4 regions of the Kosakonia sp. SMBL-WEM22 genome follow, and region 1 is predicted to be linked to each of the others. Evidence: predicted binding sites of a transcription regulator. Region 1 holds the regulator's gene; each other region holds the start of a gene.

Region 1 (7,347 bases):
CAGCGGCAGGTAGCCTAAACGGTGCAAGTCACGGATATGATCGACCGCCACGCTATCCTTACCGAGGTAGCTATCCATCACCTCTTTGTACTCATTCACTACCTCCTCTTCCGGGCGAGAAAAGAAGGCGTCATTGAAAAGATCGACCATAAACCACTTCAGAAAACCCTGCAGGCCAAAGAAGACCAGTTTGCCGTCGGCAACGGGAGACTGGAAAAAGCGATCGCTGCGCGGTGTGAAGTTGGAGTAAACCTTTGTTGTGCCCTGCGGATACTGCACGCGGTGCGATACTTTATAGCCGTCGATGGCGAGAATCGGATTCAGTTTCATGGTGTGGTCCCCTTAAGCGCGAAATAACGTGGCAATGTCGATCAATTCAACGCCCGGCGAAGCCAGCGTCGGCGAAGTAAACGAAGTGGTGGTGTAGATAGCGTCAATCCCGTTATTGAGCAGGTTCTCAACGCCTTTCGAAAAGATACCGTGCGTAACATACAAGCTAACGCTGCGCGCCCCCGCTTCACGCAGAACCTGCGCCGAGCCGATAAAGGTGCCGCCCGCATCGCAGAGATCGTCGACAATCAGCAGATCTTTCCCCGCCACCTCACCGGCCACTAACGCAAAGCCGGTCAGATTACCGCTGGCAACATCGCGCTCTTTGGTGAGAATGGCGTAATTTTTCGCGCCGGTAGCTTTCGCCACGTTATGGATCTTTTTCAGCGCGCCTGCGTCCGGCGCCACCAGCATCAGTTCGCCGTGCGCAATGGCGCGGCGCAGCGTCTCGCTTTGCAAGAGGCAGGTTTCCTGCGGAATGGCGACGCAGTTGTTAATGGCGGCTGCGGCGGCATCGCTGTGGGGATCGAGAATAAAGACTTTATCGAAGTTCAGGGTGTTGAGCTGGTTGGCGAAGACTTTCAGTGCGAAGCTGTCGCCCGCCACCATATGGCGATCCTGGCGCGCCCACGGCAGCCAGGCGAGCTGCAGATGACTGACTGCGATATCGCTGACATGGCGTACCGCGTCTACGAGTTGTGCCAACAGCATAAAATCGTTCATATCACGCATGGCGGCGACGCGGATGCGCATCAGCTGGGCGGAAACGGGCAGTTCGCCCGTCACTTTCAGCCAGACCGCACCATCGGGGAATACGCCGTGGTCGATTTCAACATGTTGATTATCGATAAAGAGTTCGATTCTGCTCGCCATCATTCACCTCACCTGCATTAGTTAATGTCCCTTGGACACAATTAATATTGTCCATAAGACACTATTAAGCAAGCCCCCCGTCTGGATTATTTTTATACTGAATATATAAGCCGATGAAAATACATAAAATAAAAGTTCGCTTGCCGCTCCTGGACGGACTGATAAACTTGCTGCGTGTGTAACGAGATGAGTCAGTGATGATCAGTGAAGCAGAATATCTGGATTCTTACGATCCCAGCCGTTTTCCCTCGCCGCTAGTGACGGTCGATAGCGTGCTGTTTAGCCTGCATCAGCAGACGCTCTGCGTACTGTTGGTGGAGCGCGCCAGCCAGCCGCAACAAGGGTGCTGGGGATTGCCCGGCGGCTTTATTGATATGGCGCAGGATAGCTCTACCCGTGCAACGGCGCTGCGCAAGCTGACGGAAAAAACCGGCGTCTCGCCCTCATGGCTTGAACAGCTTGATACCTTCTCCGGCCCAGAACGCGATCCGCGCGGCTGGAGTTTGACCGTCGCCTGGTACGCGCTTATTTCGTGGGTCGCCTGCGCGCCCCATATCGCAAGCGTCAGCGATGCCAAATGGGTGCCGGTTGCCAGCCTCGATGATCTTCAGTTGGCCTTCGATCACGGCGAGATCATCCACGCCGCGCTGCGCCGCTTACGGCAGAAAACGATGTATTCGTTACTGCCCGTTTACTGTTTGCCTGATACGTTTACCCAAAGCCAGTTGCAAGAAGCGACAGAGATTATCCTCGGCCAGCCGATCCAGCGCAAAAGTCTGATCCGCCGTTTTGAAGCCTCCGGTATGTTTGAAGAGACCGGGGAGAGTGTGGCGACCGGGGCGCGAAAAGCGCGTTTGTGGCGACGTAAAGCAGATGTCGATATCCACCTTTTTTCACGTAACTTGCTGGCGGATTGAAGCATAGCTCGCTGATTTCCCGTTAAATGAATAAACGGGTGCCTCGCGTGCGTTTATAGTTGTCCCACTTTTTATCTATTTTCTTGTGCTATGACAGACATTACACCTTCACAACTTGCGCATTTGAAAGATGATATGCATGGCTTTCGCCCGATGCGTGGCGCGAGCAATCCACATCTTCAGACCATGCTGCCGCGTCTTATTCGCCGTCGCGTCGCGTTTGAACCCTGGTGGCAGCGCCTCGAGCTGCCGGACGGGGATTTTGTCGATCTCGCGTGGAGCGAAGAGCCGAACCAGGCGCGGCATAAACCGCGGCTGGTGGTGTTTCATGGCCTTGAAGGCAGCCTGCACAGCCCCTATGCGCACGGCCTGATCAATGCGGCGAAACAGCGCGGCTGGCTGGGCGTGGTGATGCATTTTCGCGGCTGTAGCGGCATCCCGAATCGCCTGAACCGCATCTACCACTCCGGCGAAACCGAAGATGGCACCTGGTTTCTCACCTGGCTGCGTCAGGAGCTTGGCGAGGCGCCAACCGCAGCGGTGGGATATTCGCTGGGCGGAAATATGCTCGGCTGCCTGCTGGCGAAAGCGGATGACGATCTCCCCCTCGACGCGGCGGTGATTGTTTCCGCGCCGCTGGTGCTGGAAGCCTGCAGCTATCATATGGATAAGGGCTTCTCACGCGTTTATCAGCGCTATCTGCTCAACCTACTAAAGGCCAATGCCGCGCGCAAACTGCGCGCCTATCCCGGTTCGCTGCCAACCACCATGGAGGTGCTGCGTAAAATGCGGCGCATCCGCGATTTTGATGATGTGATTACCTCAAAAATCCACGGCTTCGACGATGCGCTTGATTACTATCGCCGCTGTAGTGCTATGCCGCTGCTGCCGCAGATTCGTAAACCGACGCTTATCATTCACGCCAAGGACGATCCGTTTATGGATCATCACGTCATTCCCGATCTTGCGCAATTACCCGCTAATATTGAGTATCAATTGACGGAACATGGCGGGCACGTCGGCTTTGTCGGCGGCACGCTGCGTCGCCCGGAGATGTGGCTTGAAACGCGCATTCCGGACTGGTTATCCGCTTATCTGGGAGCATCATGATTATTCCGTGGCAAGAAGTCGACGCCGACACGCTCGACAATCTGATTGAGAGCTTTGTCTTGCGCGAAGGCACCGATTATGGTGAACATGAGCGTTCACTTGAGCAAAAGGTCGCCGACGTAAAACGGCAATTGCAGCGCGGCGAGGCCGTACTGGTGTGGTCAGAGCTGCACGAAACGGTGAACATTATGCCGCGCGGGCAGTTCCACGACTAACCGGGTGCCGGGCGGCTTTGATACTGAACAACAGCTTTTCTTCAGGGAGTTGCTATGTCCGCCAAACATCCGGTCATCGCCGTCACTGGCTCCAGCGGCGCGGGAACCACCACCACCAGCCTCGCCTTTCGTAAGATCTTCGCCCAACTCAACATGCACGCGGCGGAGGTGGAAGGCGACAGCTTTCATCGTTATACCCGTCCGGAAATGGACATGGCGATCCGCAAAGCCCGCGATCTTGGGCGGCACATCAGCTATTTTGGCCCGGAAGCGAACGACTTCGGCCTGCTGGAGCAGACCTTCAGCGAGTATGGCCAGAGCGGCCAGGGCCAGGCGCGGAAATATCTCCATACTTACGATGAAGCCGTGCCGTGGAATCAGGTGCCAGGAACCTTTACCCCATGGCAGCCATTGCCGGAACCGACCGATGTGCTCTTCTACGAAGGGCTGCACGGCGGTGTGGTGACGCCGCAGCACGATGTGGCGCGTCACGTCGATCTGCTGGTGGGCGTGGTGCCGATTGTTAACCTGGAGTGGATCCAGAAGATGATCCGCGACACCAGCGAGCGCGGTCACTCCCGGGAAGCAGTGATGGATTCGGTAGTGCGCTCAATGGAGGATTACATCAACTACATCACGCCGCAGTTCTCCCGCACTCATCTCAACTTCCAGCGCGTTCCTACCGTCGATACCTCCAACCCCTTCGCCGCCAAAGGCATCCCTTCTCTGGATGAGAGCTTTGTGGTGATTCATTTCCGCAATCTGGAGGGGATCGACTATCCGTGGCTGCTGGCGATGTTGCAGGGCTCGTTTATCTCGCACATGGATACGCTGGTGGTGCCGGGTGGCAAAATGGGGCTGGCGATGGAGCTGATTATGACGCCGCTGGTGCAACGGCTGATGGAAGGTAAAAAGATTAAATAACCCGGCGGAAAGCGCCGCCGGGCGAGCTTATCAGGCTTCTACCACTTCGTAGGAGTGGGTAATCTTAACCGCTTTTTCCAGCATCAGCGCCACGGAGCAGTACTTCTCAGCCGAGAGGTCGACCGCGCGGGATACCGCAGCGTCTTTCAGCGCTTTGCCGGTAACGATGAAGTGCAGGTTGATATGGGTAAAGTAGCGCGGCGCTTCTTCCCGGCGCTCGGAGGTCAGCTTCACTTCGCAATCGGTGACGTCATGACGCCCTTTTTGCAGGATCGACACTACGTCAATCGCGCTGCAACCCCCGGCGGCCATTAAGACCATCTCCATCGGGCTGGGAGCTTTGTCCCCGGAGTTGCCATCCATCAAAATTTGGTGGCCGGATGCGGACTCACCAAGGAACGTTAACCCTTCCACCCATTTCACTCGTGCCTGCATTTTCATCACTCCGGTATGGCAAATTTTTTCACAGATTACGCGTACATAACAAAACGCGCAACGGAAGGCGACCTGCGTCATGCTGAAGCGAGACACCAGGAGACAGGCGCCAAAAGCTATGCTAAAACAGTCTACATGCTACAGAGAAACATTGACGTTACGAATGTACGCAAGGGATATCATACATTAGAGACCGCAGATGTCGCTGACGGTCCACTTCCCGGGACTTGGGAAGCTTTGATTGCAACCCCAGAAGCTGAATGATTCACGCCGTTTCTGGAGCCAGCTTATAACAGAGGATAATCGCGCATGGTGCTTGGCAAACCGCAAACAGACCCGACTCTCGAATGGTTCTTGTCTCATTGCCATATTCATAAGTACCCGTCGAAGAGCACGCTGATTCACCAGGGTGAAAAAGCGGAAACGCTGTATTACATCGTTAAAGGCTCAGTGGCAGTGCTCATCAAGGATGAAGAGGGTAAAGAGATGATCCTCTCTTACCTCAACCAGGGCGATTTTATTGGTGAACTGGGCCTGTTTGAAGAGGGTCAGGAGCGCAGCGCCTGGGTTCGCGCCAAGACCGCCTGTGAAGTGGCGGAGATCTCCTACAAAAAATTCCGTCAGCTTATCCAGGTGAACCCGGATATTCTGATGCGCCTCTCCTCGCAGATGGCGCGTCGCCTGCAGGTGACCTCGGAGAAAGTCGGTAATCTGGCGTTCCTCGACGTGACCGGCCGTATTGCTCAGACTCTGCTGAACCTGGCGAAACAGCCGGACGCCATGACCCACCCGGACGGTATGCAAATTAAAATTACCCGTCAGGAGATCGGTCAGATCGTCGGTTGCTCCCGCGAAACGGTTGGTCGCATTCTGAAAATGCTCGAAGATCAAAACCTGATCTCCGCCCACGGTAAAACTATCGTCGTCTACGGTACGCGTTAATCTGCAAAATGGCGCATCGCTCATGCGGTGCGCCATTTTTGTTTTCCCATGTGGCGCAGGCTGATTTACCACCCCGAAATCAACTACGCACTGCGACAAACGCTGGTGTTATGCCTGCCTGTGGCGGTTGGGCTGCTGCTTGGTCATCTGCAACAGGGGCTTCTCTTCTCGCTGGTTCCCGCCTGCTGCAATATTGCGGGTCTCGATACCCCACATAAACGCTTCTTCAAACGCCTGATTATCGGCGGCTCGCTGTTTGCCGGCTGTAGCCTGGCGGTGCAGCTTCTGCTGGCAGAGAATCTTCCGCTACCGGTAATCATGACGGTGTTAACCCTGCTGCTGGGCGTGACGGGCGAAATCAGCGCGCTGCATGGCCGCTTGCTTCCCGCGTCTCTCATTGCCGCCATTTTTACCCTCAGCCTCGCCGGGAACATGCCGGTGTGGGAGCCGCTGCTGATCTACACCCTCGGCACCTTGTGGTACGGGCTCTTTAACTGGTTCTGGTTTTGGCTGTGGCGCGAACAGCCGCTGCGTGAATCTCTCAGTTTGCTCTACCGGCAACTGGCGGAGTATTGCGAAGCGAAATATAGCCTGTTAACCCAGCATGTCGATCCGGAAACCGCGCTGCCGCCGCTGCTTGACCGCCAGCAGAAAGCGGTGGATCTGATTAGCCAGTGTTACCAGCAGCTGCATATGTTGGCAGCCAATCAGAACAATGACTACAAGCGCCTGCTACGTGTCTTCCAGGTCGCGTTGGATCTGCAGGAACATATCTCTGTCAGCCTGCATCAGCCGGAAAAGGTGCAGAAACTGGTCGAACAGACCCACGCCGAGCAGGTGATTCGCTGGAATGCACAAACTGTCGCAGCTCGCCTGCGCGTGCTGGCGGATGACATCCTCTACCATCGCTACCCGACCCGCTTCACCATGGAGAAGCAGGTTGGCGCACTGGAAAAAATTGCCCGTCAGCACCCGGATAATCCGGTCGGGCAGTTCTGCGCCTGGCACTTTAGCCGTATCGCCCGCGTGCTGCGCACCCAGCGCCCGCTCTATATTCGCGATTTGATGGAGGATAAGCAGGAGCGTCTGCCGCTGATCCCGGCACTGAAAAGTTATCTGTCGCTGAAATCAACCGCCCTGCGCAATGCCGCGCGCATCAGCGTGATGCTCAGCATCGCCAGTCTGATGGGCAGCGCATTAAATCTGCCGAAACCCTACTGGATCATGATGACGGTGATGGTGGTAACGCAGAACGGCTACGGCGCGACGCGGGTGCGCATCGTCAACCGTGCCGCCGGCACGCTGGCCGGGCTAGTGGTGGCGGGTATGACGCTGCACTTTCATGTGCCGCTCGGCTTTACATTGGCGGCGATGCTGATGATCACCCTGAGCAGCTATTTGATTATCCGCAAAAGCTACGGCTGGGCGACGGTCGGTTTTACGATTACGGCGGTCTATACCCTGCAAATCCTGACGCTCAATGGCGATCAGTTTATTCTCGCCCGGCTTGTCGATACGTTGATTGGCTGCCTGATTGCTTTCGGCGGAATGGTGTGGCTGTGGCCGCAGTGGCAAAGCGGCCTGCTGCGCCAGAATGCGCA
Region 2 (7,347 bases), 410 kb from region 1:
AAGGTTATCTATTTTAGTTATGTTCTTGAAATTGTGAAGCTGCTCACCCCCATCATGCCCTGATTGCCAGCGCCATGGGCAGCGCGGCAACTGTCTCAAGGTTAAATCGTTTACTGATTTTTACACTCTGCCAGTCGGTGTCCTCTGTCCCGGCCATAAAAACAAAAGGAGTGAACAATGAGTAACGCGATTACGATGGGTATTTTGTGGCATTTGATAGGCGCGGCCAGTGCAGCCTGTTTCTATGCCCCGTTCAAAAAGGTCAAACAGTGGTCATGGGAGACGATGTGGTCGATAGGCGGCCTCGTCTCCTGGATAGTTCTCCCGTGGAGCATCAGCGCGCTGTTACTGCCCGATTTCTGGGCCTATTTCAGCTCGTTCAATGCTTCCACCCTGCTGCCAGTCTTTCTCTTCGGCGCGATGTGGGGCGTCGGCAATATCAATTACGGTTTAACGATGCGCTATCTCGGCATGTCGATGGGCATTGGTATCGCCATTGGCATTACGCTGATTGTCGGCACCCTGATGACGCCGGTGCTCAACGGCAATTTCGGCGTGCTGATCCATACCGAAGGGGGCCGTATGACGCTGCTTGGCGTGCTGGTCGCCCTGATTGGCGTCGGCATTGTAACGCGCGCAGGCCAGCTGAAAGAGCGCAAAATGGGCATTAAAGCTGAAGAGTTCAACCTGAAAAAAGGGCTGGCGCTGGCGGTGATGTGCGGCATCTTCTCGGCAGGAATGTCCTTTGCGATGAACGCCGCTAAACCGATGCACGATGCCGCCGCCGCGTTGGGCATCGACCCGCTCTATACCGCGCTGCCGAGCTATGTGGTGATCATGGGCGGTGGCGCACTGGTCAACCTTGGCTTCTGCATCATCCGGCTGGCAAAAGTGAAGAATTTGTCGATAAAAGCAGATTTCTCACTGGCAACGCCGCTGATTATCAGCAATCTCCTGCTCTCCGCTCTCGGCGGGTTAATGTGGTACCTGCAATTCTTCTTCTACGCCTGGGGCCATGCCCGTATTCCGGCACAGTATGACTATATCAGCTGGATGCTGCACATGAGTTTCTACGTGCTGTGCGGCGGCATTGTCGGGCTGGTGCTAAAGGAGTGGAAGAACGCCGGACGTCAGCCGGTCAGCGTACTGAGCCTCGGCTGCGTGGTGATCATTATCGCGGCCAATATTGTCGGCCTCGGTATGGCGAGCTAATCAGGCGGCGGCGCGACTGCGATGACGCCACTGTCCTGGCGTCATCCCCACTTCGCGGCTAAAGACCACCGAAAAGTAGTTACTGTCCTCAAACCCGCACTGCATGGCGATTTCGCCAATCATCTGCTCCGAGTGCTGGAGCAGATATTGCGCGTGGCAGATGCGCAGCTGGCGCAGATAGTGGTTGATGGTCATGCCGGTCTGGGAGCGAAACTGCTGGCGCAGGGCGCGCTCGCTGCACTGCTCCTGCTCACAAAACTGCTCAAGCGCAAAGCTGCGGTTCAGGCTGCCGGAAAGGGCAGTGATCAGCTTATCCAGCAGCGCTTCGCTGTGGGTGGCGGCAAGGTTATCGGCGGCGAAACGGTGGCGTTTTAAGGTCATCACCAGCTGGGCAAAGAGCGTTTCCGCCATCATATTCGCCAGTGGGTCGCTCTTGTTACTCTCATGCTCCAGTTGGGCAATTACCTGGCGGGCCTGGGTCATGCCGCTGCTGCCGATGCGCCAGTGCGGGCTCCACGCTCCGCCGCTAAAGCCGGGGATCAGCCCCCCCCAGTCGAGATTGAGCGTAAGCCGCTCGGGGCAGTAGATGATGTTCTGCAACACCAGATCGTTAACCGAGGCGTAAGAGTGGCAATCCTCGGCGCGAATATAGAAGAGATCGCCGCGCGTAATGCGGTAGGGGCGGTTGTTAAGCACATGCAGGCCATTGCCGCGCCATACCATCACCAGCTCATTAAACTCGTGGGTATGTTCGGCAAACACATGTTGCGGGTAGCGGTCCGCCACCCCCACCGCCTGACCGGCGCGCGGAAAAAAGTCGTCCCGACGAAGAATAAGCTGGCCTGTCACATCATCACCTCTGCATGCACTAACCTGACATTATTAGCCAAAGCGCAGCCAAAAATCGGTGATTCTCTTCTCGTTACTGAAGCAGGGTATCGCGCCCCTGGCGAATTTCACGCGGTGACCAGCTAAACTCGCGGCGAAACAGGGTCGAAAAGTGGTTACTGTCGCCAAACCCGCAACGAAAAGCGATATCCGTTACGCTCTCATCGCTGTGGCGCAGCATATGGCGCGCTTTGATTAGCCGCAGGCGGTTCAGATAGCGCTGCGGCGTCATGCCGGTGGTCTGTTTAAGCTGGCGATGCAGCGTGCGCAAAGAGAGCGTGAAGCGCTCGGCAAGCGACGCCCAGCAAACATCCTCCGCGAAGTGATCCTCCAGCCACAGCAGCAGCTGGTTAAGCCGCGCGTCGCTGTTGCCCATCTCCGCCTGCTGGCTGCTACGACGCAGCAGCACCAGCAGCTGCATAAAGAGCATTTCGCGGTTGGCAATATCGTGGGTTTCCAGTTCCGCGCCCTGCGCCTCCATCTGGCTGATAATGCCGCGCACCTGCCCCAGCGTCTGCTGGCTCACCCGCCAGTGCGACGGGTAGTGCCCCTCCTGCTCCTGCGGTAACAGCTGGTTTAACCCAGCAAGGAACTGGAAAGCATCCGGCGAGCGGTAGAGCACATTGGTCAGGCAGAGATTATCGGTGTGCTCATAGAGATGGCGGTCATGATCGCGCACAAAGCAGACCGTGCCACCGCTGATGGTGTAAGGCTGGCCGTTAAAGACATGAATGCCGGAGCCATGCTCAACAATCACAATTTCATGAAAATCATGATGATGCTCAGGGAAAGCCGCCTGCGGCAGCCGCGGCTCAATGGCAACCGGTGATTTACCTGGCGGAAAGAAATCGACGCTATGCAGTATGGTCATGATCGCCCCAGCACATGAGAAACAGTCTCAAAATAGTAATTAAGGGCGGCCAACCTCACCTTTAATTTTCGACGCCATTTCGCGCATAAGCTGCCCGTTTTTTAAGAAACGCCCGGAAAGATCGGGAAATGTGGCGAGAGTCACAATGGCGTAAGACTCCGTCATCACTGGAATTTGTGAACTCTCTCACGTTCATCTTTGCTTTCTTGCCAGCGCCCCTTCGCCGCTGTCAGTAGCAAGAAGGTAGACCCCACGCCCCCTTTTTTAGACTGTCCGCAATGACTCTATGAAGGACCTCATCATGACTTTTCGCCACTGCGTCGCGGTTGATTTAGGTGCCTCCAGCGGACGGGTAATGCTGGCGCGTTACGATTGCCGGAGCCGGGCGCTGACGCTTCAGGAAATTCACCGCTTTGTTAACTGCTTACAGAGCGTCGACGGCTTCGACTGCTGGGATATCGACCGCCTGGAAGTCGAGATCCGCACCGGGCTGCAAAAGGTGTGCGAATCCGGCGTGCAGCCTGACAGCATCGGCATTGATACCTGGGGCGTCGATTATGTGTTGATTAACCGCGCAGGCGAACGCGTCGGCCTGCCCATTGCCTACCGCGACAGCCGCACCGACGGCATTATGCAGCGCGCTTTCCAGCAGCCGGGCAAAGCCGATATCTATCGCCGCAGCGGCATCCAGTTTCTCCCCTTCAACACGCTCTACCAGTTACGCGCGCTGGCGGAACAGCAGCCGCACACCGTAGAGCAGGTGGAGCACGCCCTGCTGATCCCGGACTACTTCAGCTTCCGCCTGACCGGGCAGCGCAACTGGGAGTACACCAACGCCACCACTACGCAACTGGTCAATATCAACACCGACACCTGGGACGCCACGCTGCTCGACTGGGCTGGCGTGCCCGCAAGCTGGTTTGGTACACCGACCCATCCGGGAAATGTGATTGGCGACTGGATCTGCCCGCAGGGCAACGCTATTCCGGTGGTCGCCGTAGCCAGCCACGATACCGCCAGCGCAGTGATCGCCTCACCGCTGGCCGATAACGATGCGGCATATCTCTCTTCCGGCACCTGGTCATTGATGGGTTTTGAGAGCAAAACGCCCTACACCAGCGACGCCGCGCTCGCTGCCAATATCACCAATGAAGGCGGTGCCGAGGGGCGCTACCGCGTGCTGAAAAACATCATGGGCTTGTGGCTGTTACAGCGGGTGCTGAAAGAGCAGAACATCAGCGACCTGCCCGCGCTTATCGCCCTCACCGAACAGATCGCGGTCGGCCGCTTCATCATCAACCCCAACGATGAGCGCTTCATCAACCCGGCAAACATGAGCGCCGAGATCCAGGCCGCCTGCCGCGATGCGGATCAGCCCGTGCCACAGAGCGCCGCCGAACTGGCGCGCTGCATTTTCGACAGCCTCGCCCTGCTCTATGCCGATGTGCTGAGCGAGCTGGCGACCCTGCGCGGCAAGCCCTTTACCCGCCTGCACATTGTCGGCGGCGGCTGCCAGAACCAGTTGCTGAACCAGCTTTGCGCCGACGCCTGCGGATTGCCGGTGGTCGCCGGGCCGGTTGAAGCCTCAACGCTCGGCAATATTGGCGTACAGCTGATGACGCTCGATGAACTGACCAACGTCGATGAGTTCCGTCAGGTGGTGGCGGCTAATCACCCCCTGCTCACCTTTACCCCCGATTCTGATAATGAAATCGCCCGCTATGTCGCGCGTTTTCAGCAAAAACGACAGACAAAGGAGCTTTGCGCATGACCACTCAACTTGAACAGGCCTGGGAGATTGCCAGGGAACGTTTTGCCGCGGTCGGCATCGACGCCGAGGAGGCGCTGCGTCAGCTCGATCGCCTGCCGGTCTCAATGCACTGCTGGCAGGGCGACGATGTGGCCGGGTTCGAAAACCCGGAAGGCAGCCTGACTGGCGGTATTCAGGCCACCGGTAACTATCCGGGGAAAGCGCGCAACGCCGCCGAATTACGCGCCGATCTGGAGCAGGCACTGAGCCTGATCCCCGGCCCTAAACGCCTTAATCTGCACGCCATTTATCATGAAGCCGATGGGCCAGTGGCGCGCAACGAGATCAAACCGGAGCACTTTAAAAACTGGGTTGCGTGGGCGAAAGCCAACAAGCTGGGGCTCGATTTTAACCCCTCCTGCTTCTCTCACCCGCTTAGCGCCGACGGCTTTACCCTCTCTCATGCCAATGATGAGGTGCGCCAGTTCTGGATTGAGCATGTGAAGGCCAGCCGCCGCGTCTCTGCCTCCTTCGGTGAGCAGCTCGGTACGCCGTCAGTGATGAATATCTGGGTGCCGGATGGCATGAAGGATGTGACCGTCGATCGCCTGGCCCCGCGCCAGCGTCTGCTTGCTGCGCTGGACGAAGCAATGAGCGAGAAACTGGATCCGGCGCACCATATCGACGCCGTGGAGAGCAAGTTGTTCGGCATCGGTGCCGAGAGCTACACCGTCGGCTCGAATGAGTTCTATATGGGGTACGCCACCAGCCGCCAGACCGCGCTCTGCCTGGATGCGGGCCACTTCCACCCAACGGAGGTGATCTCCGACAAAATCTCCGCCGCCATGCTCTATGTGCCGCGCCTGCTGCTGCATGTCAGCCGCCCGGTGCGCTGGGACAGCGATCACGTGGTGCTGCTGGATGATGAAACCCAGGCCATCGCCAGCGAGATCATTCGCCACCAGCTGTTTGACCGTGTGCATATCGGCCTCGACTTCTTTGACGCCTCTATCAACCGTATCGCCGCGTGGGTGATTGGCACCCGCAATATGAAAAAAGCACTGCTGCGCGCCCTGCTGGAGCCGGTTGAACAGCTGCGCCAGCTGGAAGCCGACGGCGATTACACCGCGCGCCTCGCGCTGCTCGAAGAGCAGAAATCCCTGCCATGGCAGGCGGTGTGGGAGATCTATTGTCAGCGCCACGATACCCCCGCCGGCAGTCAGTGGCTTGAGAGCGTGCGGGCGTATGAGCAAGCGGTATTACGCCAGCGCCAGTAATGCTGTGCCGGATGGTGGCTTACGCCTTATCCGGCCTACAAAACGGGCGCACCGCTTAACCAATGCTGTGCCGGATGGCGGCTTGCGCCTTATCCGGCCTACAAAACGGGCGCACCGCTTAACCAATGCTGTGCCGGATGGCGGCTTACGCCTTATCCGGCCTACCGAGCAACCGATTTATGTAGGCCGGATAAGCACAGCGCCATCCGGCAACAGAACCAACAGGAACTCCATACATGCAGACCATTATTAACGCCTGGTTCGTCCAGGGGATGATTAAAGCGACAACCGACGCCTGGCTGAAGGGCTGGGACGAACGCAACGGCGGCAATCTGACCCTGCGTCTCGACGATGCGGATATTGCGCCCTATGAAGCAGATTTCCACCCGCAGCCGCGCTACATTCCCCTCAGCCAGCCGATGCCGCTGCTCGCCAACACGCCGTTTATCGTCACCGGCTCCGGCAAATTTTTCCGCAACGTGCAGCTCGATCCAACGGCCAACCTCGGCGTGGTCAAAGTCGACAGCGATGGTGCTGGTTACCACATCCTGTGGGGGCTGACGAACGAAGCGGTGCCCACCTCCGAGTTGCCGGCGCACTTCTTATCCCACTGCGAGCGCATCCAGGCGACCGGCGGCAAAGATCGGGTGATCATGCACTGCCACGCCACCAACCTTATCGCCCTGACCTACGTGCTGGAAAACAGCTCGGATCTGATTACCCGCAAGCTGTGGGAAGGGAGCACCGAGTGTCTGGTGGTCTTCCCGGACGGCGTCGGCATTCTGCCGTGGATGGTGCCGGGCACCGATGAGATTGGCCGCGCCACCGCCAACGACATGCAGAAACATTCGCTGGTGCTGTGGCCGTTCCACGGCGTTTTCGGCAGCGGCCCGACGCTGGATGAGGCCTTTGGCCTGATCGACACCGCAGAAAAATCCGCCGAGGTGTTAGTCAAAGTCTATTCGATGGGCGGTATGAAACAGACCATCACCCGTGAAGAACTGATCGCACTGGGCAAACGCTTCGGCGTCAACCCGCTGCAATCGGCGTTAGACCTGTACCACTAAAAAAACGCGCCCCGCTCACGCAGACGGGGCGAACTCTGTTCACCTGCAAAAAACCACTCCCTGGTGATTTCGGCAATACGAAAGCAGACGGGAGTGTCATCCGTGGAGTACGAGCAATGAAAACAAAAGCAAGCTTGATCCTCACCGTTGTCATGATGGCGTTATCCGGTTCCGCCATCGCCGAAGTGAAAATCGCCCTGGTGGCGAAATCGTTAGGGAATGGTTTTTTTGAAGCCGCCAACACCGGCGCGCAGGAGGCAGCAAAAGAGTTAGGCGACGTTA
Region 3 (7,347 bases), 380 kb from region 1:
TCATGTTTACCCCTCAGCGGCGATCCGGAAGCCATTTTCCAGATCGGCAATCAAATCTTCACTATCTTCAATACCGGTAGAGATGCGCAGCAGCGTCTCACCAATCCCGGCGGCGGCGCGTGCTTCCGGTGCCATGCCCGCGTGGGTCATGGTCGCGGCGTGGGAGATTAAACTCTCAACCCCGCCTAACGATTCCGCCAGCGTGAACAGCGTCAACCCGCTCAGGAAACGACGCAGCGTCTGCTCATCGCCATCCAGTTCAAAACTCAACATCGCACCAAAACCCTTTTGCTGACGCGCCGCAATCTCATGGCCCTGATTATCAGGCAGAGAGGGGTGGTACAGCTTTTTCACCAGCGGCTGGGTCTGCAAAAAGTCGACAATCGCCTGCGCATTGCGCTGCGCCACTTCCATGCGTGGCGACAGGGTGCGCAGCCCGCGCAGCAGCAAATAGCTGTCGAAGGCGCTGCCGGTGACGCCAATATTATTCGCCCACCATGCCAGTTCGGTGACGGTTGCCTCATCCCTTGCAATCACCACGCCAGCTACCACGTCGGAGTGGCCGTTGAGGTATTTGGTACAGGAGTGCTGCACCAGATCCGCCCCCAGCGCCAGCGGGTTTTGCAACGCAGGGCTCAGGAAGGTGTTATCCACCACGCTCACCGCACCGGCTTCCCGCGCAAGCCCACAGATTTTCGCAATATCTACGACGCGCAACAATGGGTTACTGGGAGTTTCTACCAGCACCAGCTTCGGTTTTTCCGCCAGCGCCGCTTTCAGCGCCTGCTCATCGCCCTGATCGACAAATTTCACGCGGTAGCAGCCGCGCTTCGCCAGGCTATCAAACAGACGATAGCTGCCACCGTAACAGTCGTGCGGTGCCACCAGCAGATCGCCAGGCTTGAGGAAAACCGTGGTCACCAGATGAATTGCCGACATGCCGGTATTGGTCATCACCGCGCCCGCACCGCCCTCCAGCTCCGCCAGCGCGCGCTGCACCACATCACGCGTAGGATTACCGCGACGCGAGTAGTCATGGGCGCGAGGTTCGTTAAAACCGGTGAAGTTATAGGTACTGGAGAGGTGAATCGGGGGGACAACGCAACCGTACTGCTCGTCATCGTTCAATCCGCTACGCACTGCGATGGTGGCCTGTTTACGCGTCATGGTGGAGGCTTCCTGGCTTAATGGATGAAAAGTCAGGTCACAGAGTAAACACTGGAATAATGGACGTCAATACATCTGGACATCTAAACTTCTTTGCGTATAGATTGAGCAATCGCATAATAGCCGTTAAAATTATATGCTTTCGTACGATATTGCAGAGCGATACACGGTGTCACCCCGATGACTCTACGGTAAACTACGCGCAATTACGGCCCGGCGCGACCGGGTATAGATCAATGACTGAGAGGATTAAAGGTATCTCATGGCTGAATGGAGCGGCGAATATATCAGCCCATACGCTGAGCACGGCAAGAAGAGTGAGCAAGTAAAAAAAATTACGGTGTCCATTCCTCTTAAGGTGTTGAAAATCCTCACCGATGAACGTACCCGTCGTCAGGTGAATAACCTGCGCCACGCCACCAACAGCGAACTGCTGTGCGAGGCGTTTTTACATGCGTTCACCGGGCAGCCTTTGCCGAATGATGAAGACCTGCGCAAAGAGCGCAGCGATGAGATCCCGGAAGAGGCGAAAGTGATTATGCGTGAAATGGGTATCGACCCGGATACGTGGGAATACTGATCGCAATAAAAAGGGCGGAAATCACATTCCGCCCTTTTTAATTTATCGCACCTGCTTATCAGAAACGCGTCACTTCCGGATGCACTTCTGCCAGTGAGAGCAGGTAAGACATAAATACGTTTTTCATTGCTGTCAGCATACAAATGATCCTTTAACGCTCAAGTAGTGTGAGGAGATGTATGCCGACAGAATATGCCTGTTTTTTGACCAGAGCAATATTTTTGTGAGGCTCATCACAAAAACATTACCCCTGAGGCAAACCGCAGAGACAAAAAAAGCGCCTTTCGGCGCTTTTTTCTTTGGCAACTTACTTGCTGCCCGGGATGCTGAAGCGTTTGTTGAAACGGTCAACACGGCCACCAGTTGCAACATCACGCTGCTTACCGGTGAAGAACGGGTGGCATTTACCACACACGTCCAGGTTCAGATCGTGACCCAGAGTAGAGTGGGTTTCGATCACGTTACCGCAAGAACAGGTTGCAGTAATCGCTACGTAATTCGGGTGAATACCTTTTTTCATGGGAAACCTCAGTTTAAGGCCGCGTCGCTCTTCCAGCCCTAACGCCAGACACCACGCGAGTTGATATGTAAGTGAATCTTCGACGCCGCAATGAGCATCAAAGGCGGCGAATCATACAGAAATTAACCAGCGTATGCAAACTGATCCGCTCGACCGTCTTAACAATGTGTATACTAACCCGCCACTTTTCAAGCCAGGATGATGAAATGCCCGTCGCCCACGTTGCGCTCTCTGTACCGCTGCCCCGCACTTTCGATTACCTGCTGCCGGAGGGAACTCCCGCCAGCGCCGGTTTTCGCGTGCGCGTGCCGTTTGGTAATCAGACCCGCGTCGGAATTGTGGTGGCGGTCAGCGACAAAAGCGAGCTGCCACTGGCGGAGCTGAAAAGCGTTGAAGAGGTGCTCGACAGCGAGCCCGCGTTTTCAATGCCCGTCTGGCGAATGCTGCTGTGGGCGGCCGACTATTATCATCACCCCATTGGCGATGTGTTATTCAACGCCCTGCCCGTGCTGCTGCGCCAGACCAAACCGGCCAGCGCCGAGTTTCAGGGCTACTGGTTCGCCACCGAACAGGGCCTGGCCACCGACATTAACCGCATCAAGTCGCCGAAACAGCAGCAGGCGTTATCAGCGCTGCGCAAAGGCAAAGTGTGGCAACATCAGTTAGCGGCGTTGGATCTGAAAAGCGTCACCCTGCAAGCGCTGCGCGCAAAAGGGCTGGTGGAGATGAACAGCGAAGCGCCGACGTTTACGGACTGGCGCAGCACCTTTGCCGTTAGCGGCGATCGCCTGCGGCTCAATACCGAACAGGCCACCGCCGTTGGCGCGATCCACAGCGCGGCGGATCGCTTCTCCGCCTGGTTACTGGCGGGCGTTACCGGCTCCGGCAAAACGGAAGTCTACCTGAGCGTGCTGGAAAATGTGCTCGAACAGGGCAAACAGGCGCTGGTGATGGTGCCGGAAATTGGCCTCACACCGCAAACCATCGCCCGTTTTCGCGAGCGGTTTAATGCCCCCGTTGAGGTGCTGCACTCTGGCCTTAACGACAGCGAACGCCTGACCACCTGGCAGAAAGCGAAAAGCGGTGAAGCAGCCATTGTGATTGGCACACGCTCCTCGCTTTTCACCCCCTTTAAAAATCTTGGCGTGATTGTTATTGATGAGGAGCACGACAGCTCCTATAAACAGCAGGAGGGGTGGCGCTACCATGCGCGCGATCTGGCTGTTTACCGCGCGCACAGTGAACAGATCCCAATAATCCTCGGCTCGGCGACGCCAGCGCTGGAGACGCTGCACAATGTGCGGGCGCGGAAATACCACATTCTGCGCCTGACCCGCCGCGCAGGTCATGCACGCCCGGCGATGCAGCACGTGCTGGATATGAAAGCCCAGCCGCTGCAGGCGGGGCTGGCACCGGCTTTAATTAACCGCCTGCGCCAGCATCTGCAAGCGGGTAACCAGGCGATCCTCTTTCTCAACCGGCGCGGCTTCGCTCCGGCGCTGCTCTGCCATGATTGCGGCTGGATCGCCGAGTGCGCGCGCTGCGATCACTACTACACCTTCCACCAGGCGCAGCAGCATCTGCGTTGCCACCACTGCGACAGCCAGCGCCCGGTGCCGCGCCAGTGTCCGTCGTGTGGCTCCACGCACCTGCTGCCTGTGGGGCTGGGTACCGAGCAGTTGGAGCAGGCGCTAGCCCCGCTCTTTCCCGGCGTACCGATTTCGCGCATCGACCGCGACACCACCAGCCGCAAGGGCGCGCTGGAGCAACATCTTGCTGAAGTACACCGCGGCGGCGCGCGCATTCTGATTGGCACCCAGATGCTCGCCAAAGGGCATCACTTTCCGGATGTCACGCTGGTGGCACTCCTCGATGTCGACGGCGCGCTCTTTTCCGCTGACTTCCGCGCCGCAGAGCGCTTTGCCCAGCTTTATACGCAGGTTTCAGGCCGCGCCGGACGCGCCGGCAAGCAGGGCGAAGTGGTGCTGCAAACGCACCATCCGGAACATCCGCTGCTGCAAACGCTGCTGCATAAAGGCTATGACACCTTTGCCGAGCAGGCGCTGGCCGAACGCCAGACGCTGCAACTGCCCCCGTGGACCAGCCATGTGCTGATCCGCGCCGAAGATCAGAACAACCAGCATGCCCCGCTCTTCCTGCAACAGCTGAAAAACCTGCTGCAGGCGAGCCCGCTGGCGGATAACCAGCTCTGGATCCTCGGGCCGGTTCCGGCGCTGGCGGCCAAGCGCGCCGGGCGCTACCGCTGGCAAATCCTGCTGCAGCACCCCTCCCGCATTCGCCTGCAACATATTGTGCATGGCGCGCTGGCGCTGATTAACACCCTGCCCGATGCGCGGCGGGTAAAATGGGTACTGGATGTCGACCCCATTGAAAGCTAATGCTGCGAGCCAGCGCGTAAAATTCAACATTCATCACATTTTTTGTGAAATTTCTGTAACCGGTGCCCTTAACTATCTGATAAAAATGAGTCGACGCCTGCCCGTGCATGCGAGGAGAACAAGGTGAAACCGAAAAATCAGGTTGCGGCAGCAACCATGAAAGACGTTGCCATGAAAGCCAAAGTTTCTACGGCAACCGTCTCTCGTGCATTAATGAACCCGGAAAAAGTGTCACAGGCGACCCGCAACCGGGTTGAGCAGGCGGCTATGGAAGTGGGCTACCTGCCGCAGTCGATGGGGCGCAATGTAAAGCGCAATGAGTCCCGTACCCTGCTGGTGATTGTGCCGGATATTTGCGATCCCTTCTTTAGTGAGATTATCCGCGGCATCGAAGTAACTGCCGCCGAGCATGGCTACCTGGTGCTGATTGGCGACTGTGCCCACCAAAACCAGCAGGAAAAGACCTTTATCGATCTGATCATCACCAAGCAAATTGATGGCATGCTGCTGCTCGGCTCACGCCTGCCATTTGACGCCAGCATTGAAGAGCAGCGCAATCTACCGCCAATGGTGATGGCCAACGAATTTGCGCCGGAGTTGGAGCTGCCGACGGTGCATATTGATAACCTGACCGCGGCCTTCAATGCCGTCACTTATCTGCAGGAGCAGGGGCACCAGCTGATTGGCTGCATCGCCGGCCCTGAAGAGATGCCGCTCTGTCACTACCGCTTACAGGGCTACGTGCAGGCGCTGCGCCGCGCCGGTGCGACGGTAGATAAAAACTATATTACCCGTGGCGATTTTACCTTCGAAGCCGGGGCGCAGGCGCTGGAGCAGCTTCTCAGCCTGCCGAAACCGCCGACGGCCCTCTTCTGCCACAGCGATGTGATGGCGCTTGGCGCGCTGTCGCAGGCGAAACGCCGGGGCCTGAAGGTGCCGGAGGATCTGTCGATTATCGGCTTTGATAACATCTCGCTGGCAGAGTATTGCGACCCGCCGCTCACCACCGTTGCGCAGCCGCGCTACGACATTGGGCGCGAAGCGATGCTGCTTCTGCTGGAGCAGTTGCAAGGCCACACGGTAAGCAGCGGCTCGCGACTATTAGATTGTGAATTAATCCTGCGTGGCTCAACGCGCGCGCTAACGTAAAGCCAGGGGCTTTCGGACGCCCTCTTCTGGTCAAAACCCCGTCGCTTAAGTAACATGGCGGGCTGTTAAACGAATATGAATACAGCGAAACGATAGTGGCACAACGAGATTATGTACGCCGCAGCCAGTCGACTCCTGCGCGGCGAAAGAAGAGCACCTCAAAGAAAAAGCAGCGCAGCGCGCCTGCGGTCTCTCCAGCAATGGTCGCGATAGCGGCCGCGGTGCTGGTCGCCTTTATCGGTGGTTTGTACTTTATTACGCATCATAAGAAAGAAGAGTCGGAATCCCTGCAGAACCAGAAAGTGACCGGTAACGGCCTGCCGCCGAAGCCGGAAGAGCGCTGGCGCTATATTAAAGAGCTGGAGAGCCGCCAGCCAGGCGTCCGGGCACCGACCGAGCCGACGGCCGGGGGCGAAGTGCAAAAACCGGAGCAGTTAACCGATGAGCAGCGCCAGCTGTTAGCCCAGATGCAGGCAGATATGCGCCAGATGCCGACGCAGCTTAACGAAGTGCCGTGGAACGAGCAGACGCCGGAGCAGCGCCAGCAAACCTTACAGCGTCAGCGCCAGGTTCAGCAGATGCAGCAACAGCAGCAATCCCAATGGTCGCAAAGCCAGCCGGTTCAGCAACCGCGTACGCAGCCGCGCACGGTGGAACAACAGCCTGCGCGCGCCGCCACGCCGCCGCGCCAGACACAGCAAGCGCAGCAGAAACCGGCCACTAATTCGCAGCCCTATCAGGATCTGCTGCAGACGCCGCCGCACAGCAACGCCGCGCAGCCGAAAACGCAGCAGGCCGCACCGGTAACGCGCGAAGCGGAAGCGGCGAAGGCGCAGCCGACGGAGAAAAAAGATGAGCGCCGCTGGCTGATCCAGTGCGGCTCATTCAAAGGCCAGGAGCAGGCGGAAACCGTCCGCGCGCAGCTGGCGTTTGAGGGCTTTGACTCACGCATCACCAGCAATAATGGCTGGAATCGCGTTGTGATGGGCCCGCTGAAAGGCAAAGAGAGCGCCGAAGCCACCCTCGGCAAGCTGAAACTGGCCGGCCACGCAAACTGCATTCGACTTTCCGCCGGGGGTTGAAACCCCCGAAATCCCCCCCATTTATAAATGCATTCTGCCCCGTACGCTGTGCGGGGCGCTGTATGTGCTTTTGTAACCAAGGGGTCTGCTCGTGACAACAATCGTAAGCGTACGCCGTAACGGCCATGTCGTTATCGCCGGTGATGGCCAGGCCACACTGGGCAACACCGTGATGAAGGGCAACGTTAAAAAAGTTCGCCGTCTCTATAACGACAAAGTCATTGCAGGCTTTGCGGGCGGCACAGCGGATGCCTTCACGCTGTTTGAGCTGTTTGAACGCAAACTGGAAATGCACCAGGGTCATCTGGTGAAAGCCGCCGTCGAGCTGGCAAAGGACTGGCGTACCGATCGCATGCTGCGCAAGCTGGAAGCGCTGTTAGCGGTCGCCGACGAAACCGCGTCGCTGATCATCACCGGTAACGGCGATGTGATTCAGCCGGAAAACGACCT
Region 4 (7,347 bases), 1.1 Mb from region 1:
CAGGTAACCCACCAACGGCAGGTGCGAGATCACCAGCGCCGTTTCGGTGCCTTCATTGGCCAGCGCCTGTAAATAAGCGCTTACCAGGCCGACATCGCCGCAGGGCGTCAACTCCGGCAGGACATCCACGTTGTCAGGCAGGTTCATGCACTCCCCTACCTTCTCCAGCGTCTGTTCAGCGCGTAAAAACGGGCTAACCAGAACACGATCGATATCCACTTTTTGGCCTTTCAACCACGTTGCCATTTGACGCGATTCGTCGCAGCCGCAAGGGGTAAGCGGACGAACGGAGTCACTGGCTGCATCGAGGGCAGCATCGCCGTGACGCATGATAAAAACTTGCATATTGCACCGCTTTTGTTAACCAGAAGCATCGCGCTTTTGCCGGTGAAAAGAGATCACGCTGACAGAAAAACGGGATGGCCGGGCATTTTGCCTGATTCATTCGTTGAATGAAACGCTGTTTTTTACCTCAATGGCGCAAGTATAGTCAATCACTGTTTATGAAATAACCGCAAAGGCCATGAGGTATAACACATTTACTTTTTTCGACCTTAACTTACAGGCTCACTTTCCGTTGCTGGCCAGAAGCGTTTCCCCTCCTGAGCCATGCGTAACAGGGCTTCACACGGTGCAAATCGCGCCCCATAACGCGCCTCCATCTGCTGCAGCGACGCCACGACGCTTGCCGCGCCCAGCGTATCCATATAGTGGAAAGGCCCCCCTAAAAATGGCGGGAAGCCGATGCCGAAAACGGCACCGATATCGCCATCGCGCGCGCTACGGATCACCTGCTCATCGAAACAGCGCGCCGCTTCGTTAAGCATCAGCAGAACACAGCGCTCGGCAATCTGCTGCGCCGAAGATTGCCCTTTCGCCGACACGCCGATTAAGCGGTAGATCGAAGCATCCGGCTGTTTTTTGCTTTTACGCCCTTTTGTCGGGTAAAGATAGAAACCGCGGCTATTTTTTCTCCCTTTGCGATCGTCATTTAAAATCGCAGAGACAAGGGTTGCAGGCGCACTAAAACGCTCTCCGTAAGCGGCCTCCAGCACCGGAATGATCTTCGTGCCGGTATCGATGCCGACTTCATCCAGCAGTTGTATCGGGCCGACGGGAAAACCGAATTTCACCAGCGCCCGGTCGATGGCCTCAATCGGCTCACCTTCGCTCAGCAGGCGCATCGCTTCACTGATGTAGGGTGCCAGAATACGGTTAACATAAAAGCCCGCTTTATCGACCACCACAATCGGCGTCTTGCCCTGCTTCTTCGCCAGCTTCACCGTGGTGGCAATGGTCTGCTCATCGGTACCGGCATGCGGGATCACTTCTACCAGCGGCATCTTCTCCACCGGGCTGAAAAAATGTAATCCGATCACCTTTCCCGGACGCGCCGCGTTTTCAGCAATATCCGCAATAGGTAGCGAGGAGGTATTTGAGGCAAAAATAGTGTGTGGCGCGCAGTGTGCCTCCACTTCGCTGACCATCTTCTGTTTGAGGGAGAGATCTTCGAATACCGCTTCGATTACCACGTCGCGATGAGCAAAGCCGCGGTAATCCAGCGAGCCGGAGATCTTCGCCATCTGGCTGTCGCGCTCGCCTGGTTTGATAAAACGGCGGCGCACTTTTTTATCCAGCTCCTGCCAGCTGTATTTCAGCGCATGGTTAATGCCTTTCGCATTAATATCTTTAATGCGAACCGGCAACCTGCCCTTGCTGGCAGTGACATACGCGATACCGCCGCCCATCAGTCCGCCGCCAAGAATGCCGACGCTGCGCAGCGGCGCGGCGGCCACGGTGCTACCGGGATCTTTTTTGATATCTGTCGAGGCAAAGAAGATGTTACGCAGCGCCTGCGACTGCGGCGTCATCGCCAGCTGACCAAAGGCGCGCGCTTCTGCTTCATAGCCGCTGCTGCGCCCCTGCGCCAGGCCGGTTTCAATCACCGATAAAATTCGCGGCGCGGCAGGATAGTTGCCGTGGGTTTTCTGCTCGGTTCGCTTCGCCGCCATCTTAAATAGCAACGTGCGGCCAAGCGGCCCGGCGAGGATGCGCTCACGCACCGGCAAACGGCGGCTGAGCGGACGCTCCTGCTGCGCCAGTTCGACCGCCGTTTCCAGCAGAATGTCGTGCGGCACAACATCATCCACCAGGCCCACTTTCAGCGCCTGGCGCGCACGCAGCTGTTTACCGGTGAGGATCATCTCCAGCGCAGTGCTTACGCCTACCAGCCGCGGCAAACGCTGGGTGCCACCGGAGCCGGGCAGCAAGCCGAGCTGCACTTCCGGCAGGCCAAGGATGGTTTTGCCATCATCCGAGCAGACGCGGCGATGGCAGGCCAGCGCCAGTTCCAGCCCGCCGCCGAGGCAGGCACCGTGAATAGCGGCGACAACCGGGATCGACAGGGCGTGGATCTCCGCCATGATCTTCTGCCCCTGCAGAGCCAGCTCTTCTGCTTCTTTCGCGCTCTGGCAACGACCAATCATGTTGATATCGGCCCCGGCAATAAAGTTGTCCGGCTTCGCCGAAATAAACACCACACCGCGCAGCGCACGGTTATCACGGATCGCTTTTAAGATGGCGCGCACCTGCGCACCAAACTCCGCCTTCAGGGTGTTCATCTTTTCATTAGGTACATCAATGGTAACGACCGCAACATTGTCGGGGCGTACATCAAGGGTAAATGCAGAAACCGTCATTATTCCGCCTCCAGAACCATTGCCGCGCCTAATCCTCCCGCCGCGCAGGCGGTAACCAGACCGAAACCGCCGCCGCGACGGCGCAGCTCATGCAGGGTTTGTGTGATCATCCGCGCGCCGGTGGCGGCAAAGGGGTGACCATAGGCAATCGAGCCGCCAAGCACGTTAAATTTGCTCTCATCCACCTCGCCGGTGGCCTGCGAGCGCCCCAGCACCTCGCGGGCGAAACGATCGCTGGCCATCAGTTTCAGGTTAGTTAAGGTCTGGGCGGCAAAGGCTTCATGCATATCGAACAGGGTCAGGTCGGCCAGGGTTAATCCTGCGCGATCCAGCGCCAGCGGCGTTGCCCAGGCCGGACCGAGCAGCATATCTTTCTGCACGCCAATCGCCGTAAAGGCGTAGCTGCGCAGATAGCCCAGCGGCACAAGGCCCAGCTCTCTGGCACGTGATTCGGTCATTAGGATCACCGCCGCCGCGCCGTCGGTGAGCGGCGTGCTGTTAGCTGCGGTAACGGTGCCGTGTTTGCGGTCAAAGGCCGGGCGCAGTTTGGCGTAATCGGCGAGGCTTGAGTTGCCGCGCACGTTATTGTCCTGCTCGACCGGATCGCGAAACGGCGGCGCATAAGCGGTCATCACCTCCTCCGCCAGTTTGCCCTCACTCCAGGCCTGAGCGGCAAACTGATGGGAGCGGTGCGCCAGCGCATCCTGCTCCTGACGGCTAATGGCGTAGGTTTTCGCCATCTGCTCGGCGGTATCGCCCATACGCAGGCCGGTCGAGTACTCAGCAACCGCAGGCGGAACCGGTAGAAGATCGCGCAGACGCAGGCGCGAGAAGAGTTTGAGCTTCTGCCCGACGGTACGCGCTTTGTTAGCATCCACCAGCGCGCGCGCCAGTTTTTTACTGACGCCAATAGGCAGTACAGATGAGGAGTCGGCACCACCAGCGATACCCGCGCGGATGGTGCCAGCCAGCAGGCTTTCCGTTACGTTCGCCACCGCCTGAAAACTGGTGGCGCAGGCGCGGCTGACGCTGTAGGCGTCGGTGTGAACATTCATGCCGGTACCGAGCACAATTTCACGCGCGATATTGGGCGCTTCCGGCATTTGCACCACCTGGCCGAAGACCAGTTGTTCAATCACCTCGGGGGGAATGTCGTTGCGCGCCAGCATCTCCCCCACCACCATTTTGCCGAGATCGATCGCCGGTACGCCGTGAAACGCGGTCGCCTGGCGGACAAATGGGGTTCGTAACCCGCAGACAATGGCAATGCGGTCGCCCTGACGGGTGACAAGCGGTAATGCCTGACTCATAACACTCCCCTGTATACAGCGTAATCAATAAAGTGGTCTGACCTGATAACAGTCTTAACCAATCTTTTACATTTAGCCAATGGCAGGGAGGAAAAAATGGGAGCTAAGGCACAGATAAACGGATAAAAAAACGCTCCCACAGGAGGGAGCGTTGAGAGCGAAGTTTAGCGCAGACCGAGCTGGAAAATAAGGGTTTCCGCTTCGCAGGCGAAAACAAAATCGATATCCAGCTGCACGCCCTCTGCCACTTCGGTAAAGGTTGGAGAAATGTGGCACGGTTCAGACTCAACGCTGCGCGCTTTGGCGGTCAGCGCTGCCAGCGCCTCTTCAGCGTCGGCGCGGTTAGCGAATACGCGGCTGTAAGAGGCGGTACAGTCGGAGTTATCCATAATGGTTCCGACATCCATACAGCAGCAAACCGGGGTTTCATCAGCACTGCATTTACTCATAGAAGATTTCCTCAAAATTCGCACCCTGGGTGCCAGGTCAAGATTGCACATATTTTACGCCGCCGCGCAGGGTCGCTCCAGTCGTTAATCGCCGGAACGGCCTTAAGTGACCGAAATCACAATTAAAAATGATCTAAAACAAAAACTACCGAAAACGGGGATCCGTGCTACGGCCAAATTTGCCACGCAGATCCCGTTTCGGAGATCACATTTGAAAAATCTTGATTACATACTTGCAACATTGGTTCTGGTCAGACCTATACTCTCGCCACTGGTCTGATTTCTCTGCGGTAGCTCAGACCCTACACTTCGCGCTTCTTTAACAAGGCGTAAAAAAGTTTGTATAAAAATAACTCGCTTCGAATGAGGTTATGGTCATGAGCCAGAAAACCCGTTTTACCAAGTCTGCTCTGGCAGTCGCAGTGGCACTCGTTTCTACCCAGGCCTGGTCCGCAGGCTTTCAACTCAACGAATTCTCCGCCTCCGGCCTCGGTCGCGCTTACTCTGGTGAAGGCGCAATTGCTGATGATGCAGGTAATGCCAGCCGTAACCCGGCGCTGATTACCACCTTCGATCGCCCAACCTTCTCCGGCGGCGCGGTGTTTGTAGATCCTGGTGTAGATGTAACCGGACGCTCTGCGATTGGTAACAACGCCAGTCAGGACAATATTGCCCCGACAGCGTGGGTGCCGAACCTGCACTTTGTTGCGCCGATTAACGATCAGTTTGGCTGGGGCGCATCCGTCACCTCTAACTACGGCCTGGCGACAGAGTTCAACAACAATTTCGCTGCGGGCTCAATAGGCGGTAAAACCGACCTCGAAACGCTGAACCTGAACCTCAGCGGTGCGTACCGTCTTAATAACAACTGGAGCTTCGGCCTCGGTTTCGACGCCGTCTACGCACGCGCAAAAATTGAACGCTACGCGGGCGATCTGCCGCAGCAGGTTGATTTCGCCACTGGCGGTGCCCTGGGTCTTAGCGATCTGATCCCGCGTGATACCCAGATTGCGCATCTGAAAGGCGATGAGTGGGGCTTCGGCTGGAACGCTGGTATCCTGTATGAACTGGATAAAAATAACCGTTGGGGTCTGACCTACCGCTCAGAAGTGAAAGTGGACTTCGATGGCGATTATAAGAGCGATCTCCCTCTGGCGGTTAACGTGTTGGGTCCGCAATTTGGTCTGAAAGGTCTGCCAGTCGCAACAGGCGGTGCAACTATCCCTGGCTCGCTGACACTCAACTTACCAGAAATGTGGGAAATATCGGGTTATAACCGTGTCGATCCGCAGTGGGCAATCCACTACAGCCTGGCCTACACCAGCTGGAGCCAGTTCCAGCAGCTGAAAGCGACGGGTAGCCAGGGTCAGCAGCTCTTCTATAAAGAAGAGGGCTACAAAGATGCCTACCGTATCGCGCTTGGTACCACCTATTACATGGATGATAACTGGACCTTCCGCGGCGGTATCGCCTTTGATGACAGCCCGGTTCCTGCCGATAAACGCTCTATCTCCATTCCGGACCAGGATCGCCTGTGGCTGAGCACCGGTGCGACCTATGCATTCAATAAAGATGCATCCGTCGATGTCGGCGTCTCCTATATGCATGGCCAGAAAGTGAAGTTCACCGAAGGGCAATACACTTTCAAATCTGAAGGTCGCGCCTGGCTGTATGGTGCCAACTTTAACTACGCCTTCTGATAAACGCGTAGAGATAAAAAAAGGTGAGCTTCTGGCTCACCTTTTTTATTGGCATTTATTCCGAGTCGATATCTTTTAAATCACCCTCAATCGCCTGCGCGTTCGGGTTCTCCTGCGGCTTCAGCTTACCGCCGTTGGCGATAAAGTCATGGCGCTGGAAGTAGGCTTCACGCACCAGAATATAAGGGTCGGAGGACTGGCGCAGCAGGCCGTCGGAGTCGAGCAACTGAGCGCGCGATTCGATGCCTTCAACCGTCCACTTACCGACGGAGAGCGGCCAGGTCAGCCAGGAGAGCACAGGATAGAGCGTATCCGCCATATCGCCGCCATCTTCACGCAGCGTGAAGCTGCCATAGAACGGCAGTTGCACATAAGGGCCATAACCCATGCCGTAGTGTCCCAGCGTGCTACCAAAACGGTGCGGCTCTTCGCGCTGCAGTTTCGGGTTCGACATCCCGGCCACATCCATCAAGCCGCCCATCCCCAATAGGGTATTCAGGAAGAAGCGGGTGAAGTGAACCATCCCCTGATAAGGGTTGCCCTGCAGGAAGTAGTTCGCCATCACTGCCGGCTCTTCAAGGTTACTGGTGAAGTTGCTCAACCCGTTACGCGCCGGCTGCGGCACATAATCACGCCAGGCGACGGCAACCGGTCTGACAACATAGGGATCCAGCACGTTGAAGTTGAAGTTATACATGGTGCGGTTAAACCCTTCTAACGGGTCCGAGCGCCCCTGCGTCTCATTCGAGCTGGCGCAGCCGACCAGCACAGTGGTGGCCAGCGCAAGCGCCGACAGGCGGTATTTCATCATTGTCTCCCTGCAGAATACGGCCTTCTTCGAGGCCATTCATCAAAATGCAACGCATTGTAACAGCGTGTCTTATGATGTCTATGTCGTGGTCTGGGTGATTTACTTCAGCATAGCCGCCGTTGCCGGTGCGGCGTGTTAATAATCTTATACATTGTTTCCAGGCAAACTATCTCCTTTTTTGCTCTTCACTATAATTTCGGAGGATACCGCCCTGAACACAGGGAGAAAGCCGCTACGCTTAACGCACAAAAATCAATAAAGTGAGGCCTTCGTGGACAAAATAGAAGAAGAGAAGATTGACCAGCACAGCGATGACATCAACGTCGAAAGCGAAGAGAAGGAGCGCGGCGAGGAGATAGAGGTTGATGAGGAGCGTCT

The links. The regulator CRP, encoded in region 1, controls carbon source genes, mostly activating them, when cyclic AMP is high. The targets are predictions, from matches to a motif close to ATGTGANNNNNNTCACAT.
Region 2: rhaS (HTH-type transcriptional activator RhaS) is a predicted target of CRP. The motif match lies at 3,100-3,117, and genes of this name have one in related genera.
Region 3: cytR (DNA-binding transcriptional regulator CytR) is a predicted target of CRP. The motif match lies at 4,688-4,705, and genes of this name have one in related genera.
Region 4: HF650_RS16400 (YfcZ/YiiS family protein) is a predicted target of CRP. The motif match lies at 4,563-4,580, and genes of this name have one in related genera.

Annotation. Positions count from the first base shown of each region.
Region 1 covers NZ_CP051488.1:4,532,374-4,539,720, forward strand. The annotation lists gene HF650_RS21855 (nicotinate phosphoribosyltransferase) at 1-330, opposite strand, end outside; gene prs (ribose-phosphate diphosphokinase) at 343-1,203, opposite strand; gene HF650_RS21865 (NUDIX domain-containing protein) at 1,401-2,120, shown strand; gene HF650_RS21870 (hydrolase) at 2,211-3,230, shown strand; gene HF650_RS21875 (YheU family protein) at 3,227-3,445, shown strand; gene HF650_RS21880 (phosphoribulokinase) at 3,500-4,369, shown strand; gene HF650_RS21885 (OsmC family protein) at 4,400-4,804, opposite strand; gene crp (cAMP-activated global transcriptional regulator CRP) at 5,114-5,746, shown strand; gene HF650_RS21895 (YccS/YhfK family putative transporter) at 5,795-7,347, shown strand, end outside.
Region 2 covers NZ_CP051488.1:4,938,891-4,946,237, forward strand. The annotation lists gene rhaT (L-rhamnose/proton symporter RhaT) at 178-1,212, shown strand; gene rhaR (HTH-type transcriptional activator RhaR) at 1,213-2,061, opposite strand; gene rhaS (HTH-type transcriptional activator RhaS) at 2,135-2,971, opposite strand; gene rhaB (rhamnulokinase) at 3,273-4,742, shown strand; gene HF650_RS23845 (L-rhamnose isomerase) at 4,739-5,998, shown strand; gene rhaD (rhamnulose-1-phosphate aldolase) at 6,235-7,065, shown strand; gene rhaS (rhamnose ABC transporter substrate-binding protein) at 7,182-7,347, shown strand, end outside.
Region 3 covers NZ_CP051488.1:4,909,191-4,916,537, forward strand. The annotation lists gene HF650_RS23665 (bifunctional aspartate kinase/homoserine dehydrogenase II) at 1-4, opposite strand, end outside; gene metB (cystathionine gamma-synthase) at 7-1,167, opposite strand; gene metJ (met regulon transcriptional regulator MetJ) at 1,430-1,747, shown strand; gene rpmE (50S ribosomal protein L31) at 2,055-2,267, opposite strand; gene priA (primosomal protein N') at 2,474-4,666, shown strand; gene cytR (DNA-binding transcriptional regulator CytR) at 4,790-5,815, shown strand; gene ftsN (cell division protein FtsN) at 5,911-6,897, shown strand; gene hslV (ATP-dependent protease subunit HslV) at 6,989-7,347, shown strand, end outside.
Region 4 covers NZ_CP051488.1:3,419,079-3,426,425, forward strand. The annotation lists gene sixA (phosphohistidine phosphatase SixA) at 1-345, opposite strand, end outside; gene fadJ (fatty acid oxidation complex subunit alpha FadJ) at 555-2,702, opposite strand; gene fadI (acetyl-CoA C-acyltransferase FadI) at 2,699-4,009, opposite strand; gene HF650_RS16400 (YfcZ/YiiS family protein) at 4,174-4,458, opposite strand; gene fadL (long-chain fatty acid transporter FadL) at 4,836-6,158, shown strand; gene mlaA (phospholipid-binding lipoprotein MlaA) at 6,214-6,966, opposite strand; gene HF650_RS16415 (formate/nitrite transporter family protein) at 7,241-7,347, shown strand, end outside.